4 regions of the Cellulomonas sp. KU4C genome follow, and region 2 is predicted to be linked to each of the others. Evidence: predicted binding sites of a transcription regulator. Region 2 holds the regulator's gene; each other region holds the start of a gene.

Region 1 (2,196 bases), 2.7 Mb from region 2:
CTGTTCGTGGTCGGGTTCCTGGTCGCCGTGCTCGTGCGGTCCGCCGGCCTGGTGCCCGACGCCGTCCTCCCGGCGGTGAAGCCGGTGACGACGCTCGCGCTCGGCGCGGCGATGGTGGCGCTCGGCACCCAGATCCGGGTCGGCCGGCTCGTGCGCACCGGGGGTCGACCGGTCCTCCTCGGCGGCATCGCGACCGCGGTGGCCGCCGGCGTCAGCCTGACGGGCCTGGTGCTCGCCACCTGACGGGCCCGGTGCTCGCCACCTGACCCGGCGCCGCTGGCAGACTGCGCGCATGATTCCCGTGCTCGTCGTGGCCGCCGCGATCGTCGACGACCTCGACGCGCCCCGGACGCTGCTGGCCGCGCGCCGCCGGTCGCCGGCGAGCCTGGCCGGCCGGTGGGAGTTCCCGGGCGGGAAGGTCGAGCCGGGCGAGGACCCGCAGGACGCGCTGCACCGCGAGCTGCGCGAGGAGCTGGGCGTCGAGGTCGGTCTCGGCGACGAGCTGGTCGGGCCCGACGACGGCTGCTGGCGTCTCACGCCGACGTACACGATGCGGCTGTGGCGCGCGGAGCTCGTGGCGGGGGAGCCGGAGCCCCTGGTCGAGCACGACGCGCTGCGCTGGCTGCCGGCGGGCCGGTGGCTCACGGTGCCCTGGCTGGACGCGGACGTGCGGATCGTCGAGGCCCTGGCCGCCACGCACCGGTCCTGACCAGGGCGTTCATCTCTCAGCGAACAGACGGCCGCTCGATCTCGCACTCGGCACCCTCGAGTGCTAGAACAGGTCGCGTAGCCCCTTCCGGTGCGACCAGGCGCCGGGGGAGTACCCGGTCCCGGACCGCCCGGGACCACGCTCGTGAGGGAGGTGACGGGCTGTGGCTACGCGATTCGACCCGTTCCAGGAGATGGACCGCCTGATGGGGCAGGTGCTCGGTGCGCAGCGCGCGTCGGCCTCGATGCCGATGGACCTGTACCGCGCCGGCGACCACTACGTCCTGCACGTCGACCTGCCGGGTGCCGACCCGGGCTCGATCGACGTGAGCGTGGACGACCGCACCCTGACGATCCGGGCGCAGCGGACCGCGCGCACCGAGGACGGCGTGCAGTGGCTGGCCAAGGAGCGCCCGGTCGGGACCTACGCGCGGCAGCTCACCGTCGGCCGGGGCCTGGACCTCGACGCGATCTCGGCGTCCTACGCGGACGGCGTCCTCACGCTGACGATCCCCGTCGCGGAGGAGGCCCGGCCGCGCCGCATCGAGGTCGCGACCGGATCCGCGCAGACGACCATCGAGGCCGGCAGCGAGACCCCGCAGCACGCGGCCGGCTGACGGCCGACCGACCTGTCGGCCCACCGACCGCGGCCCCGGCCCCCACGACGGGGGACCGGGGCCGCGGCGCGTCGGCGGGACCGGGTCAGGCGGTCGGCACCGCCAGCGACGCGCGGACCGTGCGCGTCGCCGCCAGCACGTGCTCCAGCGACGGGGTGACCTCGGCGTAGCGCCGGGTCTTGAGACCGCAGTCGGGGTTGACCCACAGCTGGGCGGGGTCGACCACGCGCACCGCCGCCGCCAGCAGCTCGGTCACCTCGGCCTCGGACGGCACCCGCGGGGAGTGGATGTCGTAGACGCCGGGGCCGATGCCGCGCGGGTAGCCCTCGCTGGCGATGTCGGCCAGGATCTCCATCTTCGACCGGGCTGCCTCGATGGACGTCACGTCGGCGTCCAGGCCGTCGATCGCCGCGAAGATCTCGCCGAACTCCGAGTAGCACAGGTGCGTGTGGATCTGCGTGTCCGGGCGCACCCCCGCGGTCGCGAGCCGGAACGACGCCACCGACCAGTCGAGGTACGCGGCGTGGTCGTCGGCGCGCAGCGGCAGCAGCTCGCGCAGGGCGGGCTCGTCGACCTGCACGATCGCGGTGCCCGCGGCCTCCAGGTCGGCGATCTCGTCGCGCAGTGCCAGGGCGACCTGGTTGGCGGTGTCGGCCAGCGGCTGGTCGTCGCGGACGAACGACCAGGCGAGGATCGTCACCGGGCCGGTGAGCATGCCCTTGACCGGCTTCGGGGTGAGCGACTGGGTGTAGGTGGTCCACGGCACGGTGATCGGCGCCGGGCGGGACACGTCGCCCCAGAGGATCGACGGCCGGGTGCAGCGCGACCCGTACGACTGCACCCAGCCGTTGCGGGTGACCGCGAACCCGTC
Region 2 (2,196 bases):
GGGGCGACGTGCCGGGGCGGCAGCAGGAGCCGTCGCAGGTCGGGCAGACCACGGCGGTCTCGACGGGGACCTCGCGGTGCGTGCCGAAGGTCGCCTCCGCCAGGTCGATGTCGAGCCGGACCAGGGCGTCCTGGCCGCGCCGGGCGCGCGGGATCGGGCCGCGCTGGGCGCCCGCGCCGGCCGCGGCGCCGAAGAACGTCTCGAAGATGTCCTGGAAGCCGAAGCCACCGCCCATCCCGCCGCCGTTCGGCGACGACGGGTCGGCGCCCATGTCGTACATCCGGCGCTTCTCGGGGTTGGACAGCACCTCGTACGCGCGGGACACGTCCTTGAACCTGTCCTCCGAGCCCGCCTCGGCGCCCGCGACGTCCGGGTGCAGCTCGCGGGCCAGCCGGCGGTACGCCTTCTTGATCTGCTCGGGCGTGGCCTCGCGGTCCACGCCGAGGACCTCGTAGTAGTCGCTCACTCGTCACACTTCCTGTACGGGTCGGTCGCGCGCGTCGACGCGGGTCATCGGGGGTGCCGGCGCCACGGGCGCGGCGAGGGGCCGGGCGCTCACCCGGCGAGGATCCGGGACAGGTACCGGGCGACGGCGCGGACCGTCGCGATCGTCCCGGGGTAGTCCATCCGCAGCGGGCCGACGGACCCGATCCGGGCGACCGCCGTGCCCGCGCCGCCCTCGTCCCCGCCGTAGCCGGTGGTGACGAAGCTCGTCTCCACCAGGCCCTCGTGCTGGGTCTCGCGCCCGATGCGGACCGAGACCGTCGCCTCGTCCTCCGCCATCTCGGTCAGCAGCCGGAGCAGGACGACCTGCTCCTCCAGCGCCTCGAGCACGGGGCTGACGTGCCGCGCGAACTCGGGACCGCCGCCGCGCACCAGGTTCGCGGTGCCCGCGAGCACGACGCGCTCCTCGCTCTCCCGGGCCAGCGTGTCCTCGACGACGCCGACGACGGCGTGCACCAGCGCGCCCTCGGCGGGCGGGAAGTCGTCCGCGAGGTCGCGCAGCGCGGTGCCGAGCTCGGCGAGCCGCCGGCCGGCCGCCGCGACGTTCAGGCGCGTCCGCAGCCGGGCGACCACCTCGAGGTCCAGCGGGGTCGCGAGCTCGAGGGTGCGCTGCTCGACGCGCCCGTGGTCGGTGATGATGACCACCAGCAGGTGCTGCGCACCGACGGGCACGAGCTCCACGTGCCGCAGCGCGGTGCGGCGCAGCGACGGGTACTGCACGACGGCGACCTGGTGGGTGAGCTGCGCGATGAGCCGCACGGAGCGGTCGACCACGTCGTCCAGGTCGACCGCGTCCTCCATGAACGTCTCGATGGCGCGGCGCTCGGGGGCGGACAGCGGCTTGACGGTCGCGAGCCGGTCGACGAACAGCCGGTAGCCCTTGTCCGTCGGCACCCGGCCCGCGGAGGTGTGCGGCTGCACGATGTAGCCGGACTCCTCGAGCGCGGCCATGTCGTTGCGGATGGTCGCGGGCGACACCCCGAGGGAGTGCCGCTCCACCAGCGCCCGGGAGCCCACGGGCTCCCGCGTGGCGACGTAGTCCTCGACGATGGCGCGCAGCACGTCCAGCCTGCGGTCCTCGCTCACGGTCACCTCCCCAGCCTCGCACGACACCGGTAGCACTCGCCCGGCACGAGTGCCAATTCTACGCGTCCGCGCGGGCGGGTGCTCAGCCCCGCCCGGCCGCGGGCACGGCGTCGTGCGTCACGTCCCGGTGCCGCTCCCGGAGGTCCACGACGCCCACAACGAGCGCGACCGCCACCAGCGCGACCGTCAGCAGCAGGGCGCGCCCGGCGGCCACCCCGCCCTCGACGCCCGCGGCCAGCGCGGCGTAGTAGGTGGACAGCGCGACCGCGACACCGAGCGCCGACCCGACCCGCTGCCCGACCTGGAGCATGCTCCCGGCGACACCGGCCCGGTCGACCGGCACCCGGGCGAGCGTGAGCGTCTGGTTCGGCGCGATGACGAGCCCGCTGCCGGCCCCGGCGACCATCTGGGTCGCCGCGAGCGCGAACGCCACCGCGGGCGGGTCGACCAGCCGGATCACCAGGTCCGAGCCGATCAGGCCGAGCAGCACCAGGACCAGGCCGACGACCACGACGCCCCGCCCGCGCTCGGCGACCAGCCGGCCGGACTGCTGCGCCGCGACGGCCGACGCGATGGCGAACGGCATCCCGACCAGCCCGGCCTGCA
Region 3 (2,196 bases), 1.7 Mb from region 2:
GCAGCAGCGCGGACCGCCCGGGCCCGTCGGGGGCGAGCGGCCCGAACCACAGGCCCAGCTCCACCACGTCGCCGTCGACCGAGACCCACTGGGCCTCCGCGTCGTCGGGCAGCGCGGAGTGCGGGACGCCCGGGCCGAGCTTGAGCCCCAGGGCGGGCACGCGCTCGCGCACGGCCAGCACCGCGTCCAGCGGCGGCGAGTACGCGGCGGGGTCGTGCACGCGGCTGCCGCCGGTCGTCCGCCGGGCCGGGTCGGCGTAGACGCCGTCGACGCCCTCCGCGGCCAGGTCGAGCGCGAGACCGTCGCCGTGCCGCACGACCGCCTCGGGGAACGCCCGCAGGTTCACGGTCGCCAGCGCGGCCGTCGTCTCGTCGGCGTCGACCGCGAGGACCCGCAGCCCCATCGCGGCGAAGGCCATCGCGTCGGCGCCGATCCCGGACGTGAGGTCGGCCACGTGCTGCAGCCCGGCCGAGCGGTAGCGGCGCGCGTGCTGGGCGGCGACGACGAGCCGGGTCGCCTGCTCCAGCCCGGCGGGGGTGAACAGCATCGCGTCGGCGAACTCGCCGAGCTTGTCGTGCGCCCGCGCCCGCAGCCGGGACTGGGTGAGCGCGGCGGCGACCAGGTCGGCATCGAAGCCCTCCTTGCGCAGCTTCTCGGACAACGCCATCGCCCGCTGCTCGTCGTAGGGCGGCAGGGCGGACAGCAGGGCCCACCCCTCGGGGCTGAGCAGCTTCGCGAGGCCGGACGCGTCCATCGGGCGATCCTCGCACGCCGGGTGCCCGGAGCGCCCCGCGCGGCCCCGCCGGCGGGCGTCCGTGACCGACACGTTTCTGGCACTCGCCTTGACCGAGTGCTAACCGGTTCCTAGAGTGCTGGTGGGCACTCCCTCCGGGGCGTGCCCGCGCACCGCACGGCTGCCGGCACCCGCGACGACGGTCGGCCGTGGACACGGGGCGACAAGGACATCAGGCAGCACTCACACGCGAAGGGGAGGTCCGCTGTGTCGGTCTCCATCAAGCCGCTCGAGGACCGCATCGTCGTCAAGACGCTCGAGGCGGAGCAGACGACGGCTTCCGGTCTGGTCATCCCGGACAGCGCCAAGGAGAAGCCCCAGGAGGGCGAGGTCCTGGCGGTGGGCCCGGGTCGCATCGACGACAACGGCAACCGCGTCCCGCTGGACGTGGCCGTGGGTGACAAGGTCATCTACAGCAAGTACGGCGGCACCGAGGTCAAGTACGACGGCGAGGAGTACCTCATCCTCTCCGCCCGCGACATCCTGGCGGTCGTCACCAAGTGACGCCCCCGCCGGCCTGAGGGCCGGCGACGCCCGACGAGGCCCCCACCGCTCCGGCGGCGGGGGCCTCGTCGCGTCCGGGTGCGCCCGGCCGGGCCGCCGCGCGGGGGTGCGGCGCGACGCCGAGGTAGGACCGGCTGGCCGAGACAGGTCCGCCCGGGGACCTGTCTCGGCGCGGCGGTCCTGTCTCGGCGCCCCGTCGGGCCGCCGCGGACGTGCGCGCGCACGACGAGGCCCCCTCCGCACGCGGAGGGGGCCTCGTCGTCGTGGACGGCGACCGCCGGCGGTGTCGCACCGCCCGTGGGGGTCGCCACGTGGTCAGCCGCGCTCGCGCGCGGCTGCGGGTGTCCGCGACGGCCGGCGGTATCCCACCGCGGGCCGTCGCGAAGCGGGTGGGGTCAGCCGACCTCGGCGCGGGTGCGGCCGGCGCGGCTGGCCAGGGTGGCGGCGCGCTCGTCCTCGGACAGGCCGCCCCAGACGCCGTACGGCTCGCGGACGGCGAGCGACTGCTCGCGGCACTCGTTGATGACGGGGCAGCCGGCGCAGATCGCCTTGGCGGCCTCGGCCCGACGGCGGCGGGCCGCGCCGCGCTCGCCCTCGGGGTGGAAGAACAGGTCCTGGTCGGCGTCGCGGCACGCGCCCTCGTACTGCCACTCCCAGAGCTCCATGACGGGTCCCGGAAGGCGAGAGATCTCAGCCATGGTGTGTCCTCCATCTGTGCGGCGGCGTCAGCCGTCAGTACCTCGTGCTCGGTGCGGGTCCGGCTGCGACTCGGGACCGAAGTCCCTGGTGAGCCGGTGAACCCTGCTGATGAGGACAGTACAACCGCGCCAGCAGTTGTTCAAGACCGTGTCGTGACCGAGTTCTGGCGCGGTTGTGCACAGGGTTGTTCACGCCTGTGG
Region 4 (2,196 bases), 2.1 Mb from region 2:
CTCGGAGCCGCCCTGCAGGGGCGGGCCGGTGCCCTGCCGGTCGCACGCATCCTCCTGGCGGAGCTGGACGCCGCGCCGCGCAGCCGCCGGCCCCTCGTCCGGTCGCTGCGGGTCCTCGCGCACGCCGCCCTGGAGGTCGCGCAGGACCACGACGAGGACGCCGCCGAGGAGATGTGGGAGCGCGGGTCCCGGTACGCCGAGCGCGGCCTGATGCAGCCGGCGCTGCTCTGCTGGTTGCTGTCGGCCCTGCCGATGTCGACCGGGCAGCTGGCGACCGTCCAGGCCGCCTTCGCGCGCACGCCGCTGCCGCTGCTCGCACCGCACCTGCGGCTGCACGAGGCGATCGCCGCCGGCGACGCGCCCGCGGTGGGCGCGGCCCTGGCCGCGGGGCGCCCCTGGATCCCGTCCGGGTTGACGCGCACGGCCGTCGCCCTGGTCGACGCCGCGCGCGCCAGCGCACCCCCGGCCGCCGTCGCCGCGGAGCCCCCGGCGGCGGGGCGACCGGCGCGGACGGCGCGGGAGGCGGGCGGCTCGCTGGCGATGCGGGTGCAGGTGCTCTCGGACCGGGAGCGGGAGGTCGCGGTCCTGGCCCGCGCGGGGCTCACGAACCGGCAGATCGCCGACCAGCTCGTGCTCAGCGTGCGGACCGTCGAGAACCACATGAGCAGCGTGCTGCGCAAGCTCGGGTTCAGCGGCCGCGGCGACCTCGACCGCTGGACCGAGGTGTAGGCGCGCCGGCCCGTGGTCTGTCCGCCGAGGGCTGAGCGGCCTTGCACTCGGCAGGTCCGAGTGCTAACCATGTGCTTAGCACTCTCGGGTCGAGAGTGACAGAATGAGAAGCGAGGCCGACCCGGTGAGGTCCGCCGCACGACGGGACATGACCGTCGCAGCGGCGTGGCCGTCCGTCGCGGGCACCGTCCGGCCGAACCACGAGCCACAGTGAAGGATCGATAGCCCCATGGCCAAGATCATTGCCTTCAACGAGGAGGCCCGTCGCGGCATCGAGCGCGGACTCAACGTCCTCGCCGACACCGTCAAGGTCACCCTGGGCCCCAAGGGCCGCAACGTCGTGCTGGACAAGAAGTGGGGCGCCCCCACGATCACCAACGACGGCGTCTCCATCGCCAAGGAGATCGACCTCGAGGACCCCTTCGAGAAGATCGGCGCGGAGCTCGTCAAGGAGGTCGCCAAGAAGACGGACGACGTCGCGGGTGACGGCACCACCACCGCCACCGTGCTCGCCCAGGCGCTCGTGCGCGAGGGTCTGCGCAACGTCGCCGCCGGCGCCAACCCCATCGCCCTCAAGCGCGGCATCGAGAAGGCCGTCGAGGCCGTCACCGCCGCCCTGCTCGAGCAGGCGAAGGAGATCGAGACCAAGGAGCAGATCGCCGCCACCGCGTCGATCTCCGCCGGCGACACCGCGATCGGCGAGCTCATCGCCGAGGCGCTGGACAAGGTCGGCAAGGAGGGCGTCATCACGGTCGAGGAGTCCAACGCCCTCGGCCTGGAGCTGCAGCTCACAGAGGGCATGCGCTTCGACAAGGGCTTCCTGTCGGCGTACTTCGTGACCGACCCGGAGCGCCAGGAGGCCGTCCTCGAGGACGCCTACGTGCTGCTCGTCGAGTCGAAGATCTCGAACGTCAAGGACCTGCTGCCGCTGCTGGAGAAGGTCATCCAGTCCGGCAAGCCGCTGTTCATCGTCGCCGAGGACGTCGAGGGCGAGGCCCTGGCCACGCTCGTCGTCAACAAGATCCGCGGCACGTTCAAGTCCGTCTCCGTCAAGGCCCCGGGCTTCGGCGACCGCCGCAAGGCGATGCTGCAGGACATGGCGATCCTCACCGGTGGCCAGGTCGTGTCCGAGACCGTCGGCCTCAAGCTCGACACCGTGGGCCTCGAGGTCCTCGGCCAGGCGCGCAAGATCGTCGTCACCAAGGACGAGACCACCATCGTCGAGGGCTCCGGCGACGCCGCCCAGATCCAGGGCCGCGTCAACCAGATCCGCGCCGAGATCGAGAACTCCGACTCGGACTACGACCGCGAGAAGCTCCAGGAGCGCCTCGCGAAGCTGGCCGGCGGCGTGGCCGTCATCAAGGCCGGCGCGGCGACCGAGGTCGAGCTCAAGGAGCGCAAGCACCGCATCGAGGACGCGGTGCGCAACGCCAAGGCCGCCGTCGAGGAGGGCATCGTCGCCGGTGG

What was found. The regulator HrcA, encoded in region 2, represses chaperone genes, less so after heat shock. The targets are predictions, from matches to a motif close to TTNGCACTCGNNNNNNNCGAGTGCNAA.
Region 1: the regulator HrcA is predicted to act here: its motif matches at 750-776, upstream of AC1VL8_RS04710 (Hsp20/alpha crystallin family protein).
Region 3: the regulator HrcA is predicted to act here: its motif matches at 831-857, upstream of groES (co-chaperone GroES).
Region 4: the regulator HrcA is predicted to act here: its motif matches at 770-796, upstream of groL (chaperonin GroEL).

What each region holds. Positions count from the first base shown of each region.
Region 1 is NZ_CP200322.1:996,357-998,552, reverse strand. Features, by position in the region: gene AC1VL8_RS04720 (YeiH family protein) at 1-243, shown strand, start outside; gene AC1VL8_RS04715 ((deoxy)nucleoside triphosphate pyrophosphohydrolase) at 293-709, shown strand; gene AC1VL8_RS04710 (Hsp20/alpha crystallin family protein) at 873-1,325, shown strand; partial or broken gene metE (5-methyltetrahydropteroyltriglutamate--homocysteine S-methyltransferase) at 1,411-2,196, opposite strand, start outside.
Region 2 is NZ_CP200322.1:3,667,539-3,669,734, forward strand. Features, by position in the region: gene dnaJ (molecular chaperone DnaJ) at 1-466, opposite strand, end outside; gene hrcA (heat-inducible transcriptional repressor HrcA) at 556-1,590, opposite strand; gene AC1VL8_RS17450 (MFS transporter) at 1,673-2,196, opposite strand, start outside.
Region 3 is NZ_CP200322.1:1,924,995-1,927,190, forward strand. Features, by position in the region: gene AC1VL8_RS09225 (class I SAM-dependent methyltransferase) at 1-754, opposite strand, end outside; gene groES (co-chaperone GroES) at 1,001-1,297, shown strand; gene AC1VL8_RS09235 (WhiB family transcriptional regulator) at 1,693-1,995, opposite strand.
Region 4 is NZ_CP200322.1:1,537,161-1,539,356, forward strand. Features, by position in the region: gene AC1VL8_RS07320 (helix-turn-helix transcriptional regulator) at 1-729, shown strand, start outside; gene groL (chaperonin GroEL) at 959-2,196, shown strand, end outside.